Regions from separate parts of the Planococcus sp. APC 3900 genome, predicted to be linked through region 1. Evidence: riboswitches for the same ligand, from Rfam matches in the RefSeq annotation. Region 1 holds a riboswitch; the other holds the start of a gene.
The links. A riboswitch is a leader RNA that binds a small molecule or an ion and turns the genes downstream of it on or off. The one in region 1 is predicted to bind thiamine pyrophosphate.
Positions count from the first base shown of each region.

Region 2: another riboswitch for thiamine pyrophosphate. It lies ahead of tenA (thiaminase II); the one in region 1 lies ahead of QMA04_RS11455 (YkoF family thiamine/hydroxymethylpyrimidine-binding protein).

Region 1 covers NZ_JASDCT010000005.1:58,435-64,479, forward strand. Annotated here, with positions in the region: gene QMA04_RS11445 (MFS transporter) at 75-1,277, shown strand; gene QMA04_RS11450 (vWA domain-containing protein) at 1,340-2,056, opposite strand; TPP riboswitch at 2,673-2,778, shown strand; gene QMA04_RS11455 (YkoF family thiamine/hydroxymethylpyrimidine-binding protein) at 2,867-3,457, shown strand; gene QMA04_RS11460 (ECF transporter S component) at 3,459-4,040, shown strand; gene QMA04_RS11465 (ABC transporter ATP-binding protein) at 4,033-5,463, shown strand; gene QMA04_RS11470 (energy-coupling factor transporter transmembrane component T family protein) at 5,444-6,045, shown strand, end outside.
Region 2 covers NZ_JASDCT010000001.1:444,593-450,637, forward strand. Annotated here, with positions in the region: gene QMA04_RS02200 (carbohydrate ABC transporter permease) at 1-622, opposite strand, end outside; gene QMA04_RS02205 (carbohydrate ABC transporter permease) at 623-1,534, opposite strand; gene QMA04_RS02210 (ABC transporter substrate-binding protein) at 1,548-2,867, opposite strand; gene QMA04_RS02215 (ABC transporter ATP-binding protein) at 3,127-4,251, shown strand; TPP riboswitch at 4,273-4,376, shown strand; gene tenA (thiaminase II) at 4,497-5,180, shown strand; gene thiM (hydroxyethylthiazole kinase) at 5,182-5,967, shown strand; gene thiD (bifunctional hydroxymethylpyrimidine kinase/phosphomethylpyrimidine kinase) at 5,964-6,045, shown strand, end outside.

The DNA.
Region 1 (6,045 bases):
TTTGTGTTTTCTGAATGGGACCTTTAAGCCATTTTTTTATTCTATTTTATTTTTGAAAGGAAGCGTACGAACCCATGAATTTGAAAGTATACATCCTAGCATTATCCACAGTTGCAGTCGGACTCGTGGAACTGATTGTCGGAGGCATCTTGCCGACAATCGCTGAAGAGTTCGGCGTCTCGCTGAGTTCAGCCGGACAGTTGATTACCTTATTTGCATTAATCTATGCCATTGCCGGTCCCGTCTTGCTGGTGGCGACCAGCCGGTTCGAACGGAAGAAAGTTTATTTGATTTCCTTGTTCATGTTTTTCCTTGGCAACATCCTGACGTTTTTCAGTCCAGACTTTACGTGGATGATGATTGCGCGCGTGTTGACCGCTGCAAGTACGGCACTCATTGTCGTCTTGTCGTTGACCATTGCGGCTAAAATCGTTGAACCGCCTTACCGCGCAAAAGCAATCGGCCTGATTTTCATGGGCATCAGCTCTTCGCTCGTTCTTGGAGTTCCGCTCGGCATCCTCGTTTCAGATGCCTTCGGCTGGCGTGTGATTTTCCTTGGCATCGCGGCATTGTCCGTCGGTTCGATGGTGCTTATCGCCCGGTACATCCAGCCAATTCCCGGCGGCACAGCCATTCCGCTCAAACAGCAGTTAAAAGCAGTGGCAAGCGCCAAAATCGGCTCTGCCCATCTGGCAACAATGTTCATGCTTGCCGGACATTATACCGTTTATGCCTACTTCACACCGTTTTTGGAGACCAACCTGCAGCTCAGCTCGTTCTGGGTCAGCATGTGTTACCTGCTGTTTGGAATAGCAGCTGTGAGCGGCGGTGCGATCGGTGGTACCATGTCCGATTCGATAGGCTCAAAGAAAAGCATCATCATCGTTATTTCAGCGTTTGCGGTTGTCTTATTCCTGCTTCCGCTGACAACGTTCTCACTGATCATTTTCCTGCCGGTGATGGTCATTTGGGCAGCACTGAGCTGGAGTTTGGCTCCGCCTCAACAAAGCTATTTGATTGAAACCGACCCTGCCACATCAGATATTCAGCAAAGCTTCAATAACTCCGCCTTACAGATCGGAATTGCGCTGGGTTCTGCCATCGGCGGCTTCACCTTGACGCAAACCGGCTCCGTCTCAAGCACCGCTTGGGTTGGCGCTGTAATCGTCTTGATTGCCCTTGCCTGCGCCGTCTTTTCGCTGACGCGCCCGGCAATCAACCGCGATGTTCAAAAAGCTGACAACCGGAAACTCAATGCCGGTTATGAGCAAAATTAACACAGACAATTAAAATCTCCGATGAAATCAATAGATTTCATCGGGTTTTTTTTTGGCTTCACTCATTTGTTTCGATTCGGGAAAATAAAGTCCAAAGGCGATTTTCGCTTTTTGCGCAAGATGCCTTTCTCCTTCGCTTCTTTCAGCCACTCGGGAAATTCATTCAGCATTTGATTGTACAGTTCTTCATCCGTCACTTGGTCGATGTCCGGGACATGGAAAAAATTCGCGTTATCCACGAAGCGGCCTTCCATCGTATCCAGTTTTCTCAACACATCGAAGTTCGAATCCCCGATTCCGATAAATTGCCAAAAGATCGGCTGAGTGGACGATTCCACAATGAATTTCTTAATGCCGGCTTTGCATCCGCCATCGTTGATGAAGACCAGAAAAACCGGCACATCGCTTGGCTCTTCTTTCGTGTATTTCTGAATCACATCTTTCATGACTTTCGGTTCATCGTTTCGCCCGAACTTGTGGACACTGTCATTGGACAGGATGTTTTTTTCTACGTAGCCCATGAAAATCTCTTCTGTCGCTGCCGGCAAACGGGAAAATTCGTTGTCATACACCCAGACATCCAGCTCGCCGTCATCATCAAACTGGCTCGCTACTGCCAGCACCCGCTCCACAACTTCCTGCACAATACCGTCACGATACAGCTTCCGCATCGATCCTGTAATGTCCAAGACAATGCCGACTTTCGCCACAACACCGGTCAATTGTTTTTTCTCCAGCACAATGCTCGCTGTTTTCTTTTTAAGGGAAATCGTACTCATCAATTGGCCTCCTCTAGTCATACTGTTTTCAGTATAACGAAAATCCACAAACTTAAAAAGAAAATATTGGAAATGGAATTCTCAAAAAAGACTCTATATAAGTTGAACTAAAGAAATAGCATTTTATATACCACTTCGACTCTGAGAGAAAACGCTAAAGATATGGAGCAAAACAGCGGAGACTCCTGCGGCTCAGCGAGACGACCGATACACCGCAGGGAGCGCAGCGGACGAGGAGGATTGGGCGCGAGCCCGCTGGAAAGCGTAGCTGTTTTGCGGAATATCGACTACTCCAAATCATTAGTTCAACTTATATAGTTCAAATCTACTTATCACTTAAACTCGGAAGCTATGAAACAAATCCCCCAAAATCTGTAAGACGTTCAATTGCACCAACTCTCCAAGCGCAGGCGCGTCCATGGGCTGGGCGGAGCGATGAAACAGGTGCTCTTCCTGGTTCAACGCGTTAGACATGCCCAAAGCGACCGAAGCGAATCTAGAACCTCTACTAAATCTTTTACCTCATACTTCTTTCCAACTCCCCCTTTACAACCTCCACCACTTCCTCTACACTAAACCCATCGGGAACAACCCGAACACAAAAACCGCATACCGTTTACTGCACTAGGGGTGCCCATTATGGCTGAGATGCAAGCGCAAGCTTCGATCCCTTATAACTCGATCAGGATAATACCTGCGTGAGGAAGTGCGGCGCATTTCTGAAATAATTCCTTTTGGTTATTTGTAGATTATGGCTGCATCTTCACGGATGCGGTCTTTTTTGTGCAAATTTTTAGGAGGAATGTTGATATGGAACCATTGCAATGCGGTACCAGCCCGATTGTCGGATTTCGCTTTTCGCTTCATCCGATGACCGGTAATTTCATCAAAGTCATTAAAGGAGCATTGAACGAAACGGACACTTCAAACGTCTGGATGCACACGGATGACGTTTCGACAGTCATTCGCGGCAAACAGAATCACGTATTCAATGTTGCGAAAGCGTTAACTTTGCATACTGCAAAAACCGGTGAGCATGTCGCATTGTCCGGCACCTTCTCGATTGGCTGCCCCGGCGATTCATCAGGGGACGTCTACTTGGAAAAAGAAGATGAATTGTTGAATACCGATCCCACCAAGCAATACGTGTCTTCCCAGTTTGCGCTTTATCCGATGAACAATCCGGATTATATGGCCGTCATCTACCGGGAAGTCGACCGTGCCAAAAAGCAAGGGGTCTTCAACGATTCCATGCATTACGCAAGCGGCATACACGGCGATATCCATGATGTCTTCGCTTTTTACGAAGAAGCATTCACCAATGCCCGTTCAGACGAACATCGCCATTTGGTGATGACGGTATCAATGAGCATCAACAGCCCGTCCCATGGAGGCGCTTAATATGCTGAAATCATGGAAATTAAAAGAAGTGGTCTTGATGTCCCTGTTTGCAGTAGTCTTCGGCATCGTTTACTTACTGTTTCTCCACGCCGCAAACATTTGGGCCGCACTGATTGGGCCGATTGCCTATGAATGGATGTTTGGCATCTGGTTCATCGTCTCGATCATCTGCATGTACATCATCCGGAAACCCGGTGCTGCAGTTTTGTCCGAAACCATGGCTGCTGCCATTGAAGTGCTGATCGGCAATGCCGTTGGTCCCCGTCTGATCTTATCAGGCGTTATCCAAGGGCTTGGGGCTGAGGCCGCGTTTGCATTGACCGGCTATAAGCATTTTAACACCCTTATCCTTATGCTTGCAGGCATCGGATCAGCTGTCTTCAGCTTTGTCTACGGTTATTTCGTATCGGGCTATGCGGCACTGGATCCATCATTCGTCGCGTTGATGTTCACCATCCGTGTCCTCAGCGGGGCTATTATCGCCGGAATCGGCGGCAAGTATATCGGCGACGCTTTGCTTGCGACCGGTTCGCTCCGCGGCTATGCCATTGCACGAACGAAAAAAGGTGATGTGAATGCCTGAAGAAATTTTTTCTTTAACGGACCTTTCTTTCCAATTTCCGGAAGATGACGAAAAAATCTTAACCGCCATCTCCTTTTCAGTTGAGCAGGGCGAACGGCTGGTCCTAACCGGTCCAAGCGGCTGTGGCAAAAGCACATTGCTGTATTTGCTCAATCGCCTCTATCCCGATAACTGCGATGGTTTAGTAGGCGGAGAAATCCGTTTGTTCGGGAAATCTGCGGATGAATATGCGCCAGGTGAAATTAATCACCGCATTGCGACGGTTTTCCAGGATCCTGATTCCCAGTTCTGCATGCCGACCGTTGAAGAAGAACTGGCATTCACGCTGGAAAACCTGCATGCATCGTTTAATGAAATGGAACCGCGTATCACCACCGTTTTGGAAGTCACTGGACTTTCACACCTGCGCCATTCCGTTATCCAATCTCTATCCGGAGGAATGAAACAGCGTGTGGCAACCGCTTGTGCATTGATTATGGACCCTGAAGTTCTATTGCTAGATGAGCCTTTGTCTCATCTTGATCCTTATACTGCCAAACAATTTGTCGAGTGGCTGGAAGAACTTCAGCAGCAGTCCAACCTGACTATTGTTGCGGTCGAACATCGTCTCGATAGCTGGGGCACGTTTTTCGGGCGAGAAATTCAATTGAGCTGTAATGGCGCTATCGACGCAGACCTCCCATTCATCCCGCGGCAGCCGGTTTCATTTCCTGAACGGCAGTCCAGTTGCCAGTCGGAAGTGGCCTTACAGACAGAAAAGCTTTCTGTCACAATCAAAGATCGGCAACTGCTTGCACCGCTGTCTTTTTCCGTCAGCCGTGGCGAAGTGGTGGTGATTGCCGGACCGAACGGCAGCGGCAAGTCGACTTTGGCAAAATCGCTGTGCGGCATCTATAAACGGACGAGCGGAAAGGTAGAATCGGATGGCATCGGCTATGTGCCGCAATCGCCGGAATACCTGTTTCTGACGCAAAGCGTCCAACAGGAAGTCGCTTTTTCTGGGGCCTCCACTCCGTTCGAGTTAACCCAATTGATGGATAGTCTGCGTCTTGAGGAAATACAGAAAGCCCATCCATTTGCCATCAGCCATGGGCAAAAACGGCGCGTAGCGATAGCTGCCATGCTCGCGGATAAACGGCCAGTGCTGTTGATGGATGAACCGACCTCCGGACAGGATACAGCTGCGTTGCTTGAGCTATTTGCTTTGATTGACCAGCGCTCAAAAGAAGGGGCAACTTTTTTGATCATCACGCATGATATGGAATTTGCAGCGAGCTTGGCTGATTCGGTGCTGCTTATTAAAGACGGCAAAATGACCGGCAAATTTGCTGCAAAAGATGTTTGGCAAAATGATAAGCTGCTGGAACAGCATCATTTGCTGGCGCCGAAAGGAGTGTCCCGTCTTGCGGAATCTTTTGCATGACATGAATCCGTCCGTCAAGTTTGTCCTTGTTACCGTGTCGATGCTCGCACTGGCATTCTTCTTTAACCCTTGGACGCCGCTGCTGTTTTGGTTAGGTATTCTCCTCCTGCAGCTGACGATGAGCCGCACAAAATGGAAACTCTGGCTGTTGTTCATGCTGCCCTTTTCAATCGGCGCTTTCGGCTATTTATGGACCACTGTGGTATTCGGTGCAGACACAGGCGGGACTGTCATCTGGTCATTTGCCGGAATTGACGTGACGGATGAACAATGGGCTCGTGCGCTGTCATTGGCTTTACGTGTCATGGCGTTTTCCACTTTGTCGTTGCTGTTCGCCTTCACCACCGATCCCGTGAAATTCATCATGAGCCTGATGCAGCAGCTAAAGCTGTCGCCTAAAATGGCATATGGCATCATGGTCGGCTATCAGTTTCTGCCGGTCATGAAAGACGAATTTACCCAGATTCAGCAGGCACAACGACTGCGTGGTGCCGAAATGAAAAAATACAGTTGGCAGCGTTTGCTCGAGATGCGCCGCATCTTGATTCCAATGCTTGCAGGCGCTGTCCGAAAAGCGGAACG
Region 2 (6,045 bases), on a different contig from region 1:
CTTCCATTTTGGCAGCTTCGACCAGCTCGTTTGGAATGGTCATGTAAAACTGCCGCAACAGGAAGATGTTGAATGCACTTCCGAAAAATGCGGGTACGACCAATGGAAAATAGGTATTAACCCAATTTAATTTTGCGAACAGGACATACTGCGGTATCAAGGTGACAAATCCTGGAATCATCATAGTGGCCAGGACAATGGCGAACAGCACATTTTTTCCGCGGAAAGGGATCTTTGCGAATCCATAAGCGATAAACGAATTGGACAGCACATTGCCGATGACGACCAATGTCGTAATGGTCAATGTATTGATCGTGTACTGCGTAAATGGCGCGGCTTCCCATGTGCGGATATAGTTTGCCCAATTCCAGGACTCCGGAAAGAATGTCGGCGGAAAGGACATGACTTCGGCCATGGTTTTAAGAGAAGTCGAGATCATCCACCAAAGAGGGGATAAAATCAGCAGGCTTCCTGCTGCCAACAAAACGAAATTGATGAGTTTCAGCATATTTTTTCGATTTCCGCGATGTTCAAAGTACCCAGGGTTTTCATTTCTGCCGGAGAGGGTTTTCAGGCTTTCTGCTTCTTCGACATAAGACGCGTCATCCGTGGTTTTAGCCATTTATTTTTCCTCCCCTTCATAATGCACCCAGCGCGGAGCAAGTTTTAAGTTGATCAAGGTCAGTACGAATACGATGACGAATAAAATCCAGGACATCGCCATGGCATAACCCATGTTAAAGTTTTCGAATGCCTGGCGCCACATATAAAGATTGTAGAACAACAGCGAGTTGGCAGGTCCGCCTTCGCCGTTGCTGGACATGACGTATGCTTCCTGGAAAATCTGGAAGCCGCCGATCAGGCTCGTAACCACATCGAAAAAAATGACAGGTGTGATCATCGGAAGGGTGATATGCCGGAATTGTTTCCAGGTATTCGCTCCATCAATTTCCGCTGCCTCATATAAGGACTTGGAAACCCCTTGCATACTGGCCAAGTAGAGCAGCATCGAGCCGCCAACACTCCACATCTTCATTAAGATGAGTGACGGTTTTGTCCAGTCCGGATCAAAAAGCCAATTCGGCCCATCGATATTAAACCAGCCCAGAATCAGATTTACCATGCCGGTTCCAGGGTCCAGTAATTGCATCCATAGCAAATAGACGCCTACGCCAGAAAGTACAGCCGGCAAATAATACAGCGTACGGAAAAAACGAATGCCAGGAATGTCCTGATTTAACAAAGCGGACAGCAAAATTGCGCCGATGGTGGTTAAAGGAACCGAAAAAGCTACAAAATACAAGGTGTTCCATAAAGAAGTCCAGAAAAGATTGTCTGCTGTAAAAAGTCCCTGATAATTCTCAACACCGATAAAGTCCATTCGGGAGGTGATGTTGTAATTCGTGAAACTTGCCATGAATGAAAATACCAGTGGCCCGGCAGTAAAGGCCAGAAAACCGATAATCCATGGCAAAACGAACAGGTAACCGTAAATGCTTTCCTTACGGCGCATCGTCAATCTTTTTTTCCCCAAAGGATTCCCCCCCTTACTGACTATTCTTTTCTACCAGACTTTCCACCTCGGCCTGTGATTTGGCCAATGCTTCTTTGGCTGTCATCGAGCCCAGGAAAAACTCCTCGATATTTGGATTAATGTAACTTGTGAAATCAGGTGCCACAACAGGAACCGGAGTCAAGAGCGTATATTCCATATTGTCGACAGCCATTTGATAGACCATTGAACCGTCATCTGTAAATTCATCGGTTTCTGCAGCTTTTTCCGCTGCTTCAATATTGGCCACATTATCGAAATTCTGGACAGCCCAATATTCCTGTGCGTCTACATCTGTCAGGTATTTAATGAATTCAAAAGAAGCTTCTGGATTTGCTGCGCCTTCCGGAATTTCAGCTACAAAACCGCCGCCCCAGCTGGTATGCCCGCTGCCGGTTTCAAATTCAGGGAGAGGCGCTACTCCGAAATTCAGGTCTTCCGCGTAATCACGGATTTGTGTATAGAAAGTAGGAGTGATGGCATACATCGCCAAACTGCCATTGAAGAACGGATTTCCTTGTTGGCTGTCGATCTGCGCTTTATAGGCGTTGATGACATTATCCCCGTATCTTGTCTGCCAGGTTTTCAGCCATTCGAGGGTTTCCAGATTGGCTGGTGTATCAATCTGAACATTGTTGTCTTCATCAAAATAATTTTGGCCATCGGAATTCAGCATCCAAACGTCGAAATCGATGCCCCATCTCGGATAAAAACCGATCCGTTCGTAATCATTGCCGTTTTTAACATCGAGCTTTTCTGCATATTCTTCGAGTTCAGCCCAAGTAGTGGGCGGCTTCTCCGGATCTAGACCGACTTCTTCAAAAGCATCCTTGTTATAGAAAAGGACACGCGTGTCGGTATTGAAAGGGATGCCGTAAGAATCTCCTTCGTGAAGTGTAGCGTTCCACAGTTCCGGATAGAAACGGTCTGAGATATCGTCTTCTTCAAGAAACTCTGAAAGATTCATTGCCTGGTTTTCCTGGCCACGAAGTGCTGTTGAGTTGATATCGTTTATTACCACATCAGGCGGATCCCCAGCAGCTATGGCAGCTAGCTCTTTTGTCCAAATATCTCCAAAAGGAAGATACGTGTGCTTTACTTCAATCTCATCCTGCGATTCATTGAAATCGGCAATAATCTGCTCGATTACCGGACGGCGAATTTCAGAACCCCAGAATGTCCAAAAGTCGATGACGGTTTTTCCATCTTCGTTGACCGCATTGTCATCATTATTGCTGGTCTGAAAGCCTGCACACCCGCTTAATGTCAAAGCCGATCCCATTAAACCAATTAAAAACAAGCGTTTTTTCTTCATTTCTTCCTCTCCTTTTCTGTTTTGATGGGCACAAGCTGGGGTATCTATAGAATGCATTAACTTCGACTTCCGAAGATTTAAATGGAATGCCCCAATAGCTCTTTTAGATTCGTTCCCCTTTCTAAAGGATTAAAAATCCCTCTAAACAAGCTTTTGCAGCAAGAACTCGCAATGTGAGTGCGTTTACATGATAATAAAAATTTGTAATTGACGGACAATTAACTATACTTAAGAAAAACATTCAAAAAGGGAATGCGGAATGGCAGAGATCAAAATCGAAAAGCTCGGGAAAAGATACGATAATGGTGCTCTTGCTGTATCAGATTTTAACCTGAATATCCAGGATGAAGAGTTTATCGTCTTTGTCGGCCCGTCAGGATGCGGGAAATCCACGACTCTCCGGATGATTGCAGGCCTGGAAGAAATAACAGAAGGTGAGTTTTTTATAGACGGCAAACTCATGAATGAAGTCCAGCCGAAAGAACGTGACATTGCGATGGTTTTCCAGAATTATGCCCTTTATCCGCATATGACCGTGTATGAAAATATAGCTTTTGGATTGCAGCTGCGAAAGTTCAAGAAAGCGGAAATCAAGCGGCGTGTCAATGAAGCCGCCGCTATTCTGGGATTGGAAGATTATTTAGACAGAAAACCGAAAGCATTGTCAGGCGGACAGCGGCAGCGTGTAGCTCTTGGGCGTGCGATTGTCCGTGACGCCAAGGTCTTCCTGATGGATGAACCTTTATCCAACTTAGATGCCAAACTGCGCGTTCAGATGCGTGCCGAAATCGTTAAGTTGCACAGACGGTTGAAAACCACAACTATATATGTAACCCATGACCAGACAGAGGCCATGACGATGGCTTCTCGAATCGTGATTATGAAGGATGGGCTGATTCAGCAGGTCGGCTCTCCAAAAGAAGTCTACAATTTTCCTGAAAACCGGTTTGTGGGCAGTTTTATCGGTTCTCCTGCCATGAATTTTTTTGAAGGAAGAATTGATAAGGGACGTTACGTGATGGGGGACAAAATGCTGGACATCCCACCACAGATGATGGAAATGCTGAAAAATGAAGGCTATGAAGGAAAATCAGTTACGCTGGGAATCCGGCCGGAACATATTCATGTGAACAATGAAGATCTGTCGAATATTCCAACCAGTGAGTTTGAAGCAGTCATCACGGTTTCTGAACTGACAGGAGCAGAAACGATTCTTCATGCGGTTTATGCCGAACAGGAATTCATTGCTCGCGTAGAAGCTACCACGACTATCGAGCCGGGCCATACGGCAACGCTTGCATTCGATATGGCTCACGTCCACTTCTTTGATGATGAAACGGGAAATCGGATAAAAGCTGTAGAATTTTCTGAATCTATGCTATAGTGATTTCGAAAACACAAATAAAAACACCACTAGGGGAGCCGGATATCGGCTGAGACAGGCATAAGCCTGGACCCTTCGAACCTGATCTGGATCATACCAGCGGAGGGAAGTGGCGACCGTCTGCTATTTTCTTTTACAATCGCAAACGCCGCTTCCCTTTGCCGGGAAGCGGCGTTTTTATTTTGTGAAAAAAGTTGCAGTGCTTAGCCACTTGCAACTGGATATAGAAAAAGGGAGATGGAGAAATGACATTTTGCAAAGAAGTAAGAAAAGAATGCGACAGCCTGTGGCAGGCAAGTTTCGATCATCCGTTTGTGAAAGGCATAGCAGATGGAACCTTGCCGATCGACAGATTCCGTTTCTATGTTATGCAGGATGCCTATTATTTATCGCACTTTGCGAAAGTGCAGGCGCTTGGTGCATCAAAGGCCAAGGATCTGGAAACGACACAACGTTTTGCATTCCATTCTGCACATACTTGCAGTGCTGAGCTGGCATTGCATGAATCGTTCATGGAAATTTTGGAAGTCACTAAAGAAGAGTGGGCTGCTTTTGAACCGTCTCCAACTGCATATGCCTATGTTTCGCATATGTATCGTTCGTCAGAAGGCGATCTGGCCGATGTGTTGGCCTCTATTTTGCCTTGCTACTGGCTTTACTTTGAAATCGGTGAACGTTTGAAACATGCCAAACCGGACCACCCTATTTATAATCGGTGGATTGAAACATACGGTTCCGATGAGTTTGCTTCACTTGTCAACGAACAGATTTCGCGCATGGACAAGCTGGCGGAAGGACTGCCGGAAATACGGAGGCAGGAACTGAAAAATCATTTCCGGAAAAGCAGCTACTATGAATGGAATTTCTGGGAACAGGCATGGAAAAAAGAATCCTGGGCATTAGAGACTATTAAAGAAGTAGGTGTGTAACATGTTCAGCCAAATAAAACGTGAAAATCCGCTGATCCATTGCATCACCAATCATGTAGTTTCGAATTTTCAAGCCAATGGCCTATTGGCGATCGGCGCTTCTCCGATCATGGGAGAAGCGCCTGAAGAAGCAGCTGAACTTGCCCGTTTGGCGCAGGCCTTGTCATTGAATATCGGAACCTTGCATGCAGAATCGCTGAAAAGCATGCTGACAGCCGGAGAGGCGGCCAACCGGCTGGGTATTCCTGTCGTACTGGATCCTGTCGGGGCAGGAGCAAGCAATTTCCGGAAGAAGGCTGTAAAAAAAATTTTGGACCTGGTTGACGTTAGCGTCCTTCGGTGCAATGCAGGAGAGCTCGCAGCGGTAGCCGGGAAACAATGGCAGTCGAAAGGTGTGGATGCAGGAGAAGGGCTCCTGGAAGTCCGGGAGCTTGCCGTCACCACTGCAAAAAGATTTAACTTTGTGGTAGCGGTCACTGGAAAAACGGATATTGTCACTGATGGAAAACAAGTGATTGAAATTCCTTTTGGAGATCCGATCATGGCTTCGATTACCGGTACGGGTTGTTTGCTTAGCAGCATTGTGGCTGCTGCGATGGCAGTCCGGCCAGAAGACCCTGTAAAGACTGTCAGCAACGCATTGCGTTTTTATGCAATCGCCGGTCAGCTGGCTGCGAAATCAACGAGTCTTCCGGGAGATTTTCAAGCGGCTTTCATTAATCGTTTGGCCAGCCTGACGGATAGCGGTGTGGAAGAACAGATCTATTTACAGGAGGGATTACGATGAGCAGAATTCCGCAGACTTTAACAATTGCCGGATCGGATTCCGGAGGAGGTGCGGGCATCCAGGCAGATTTGAAAACGT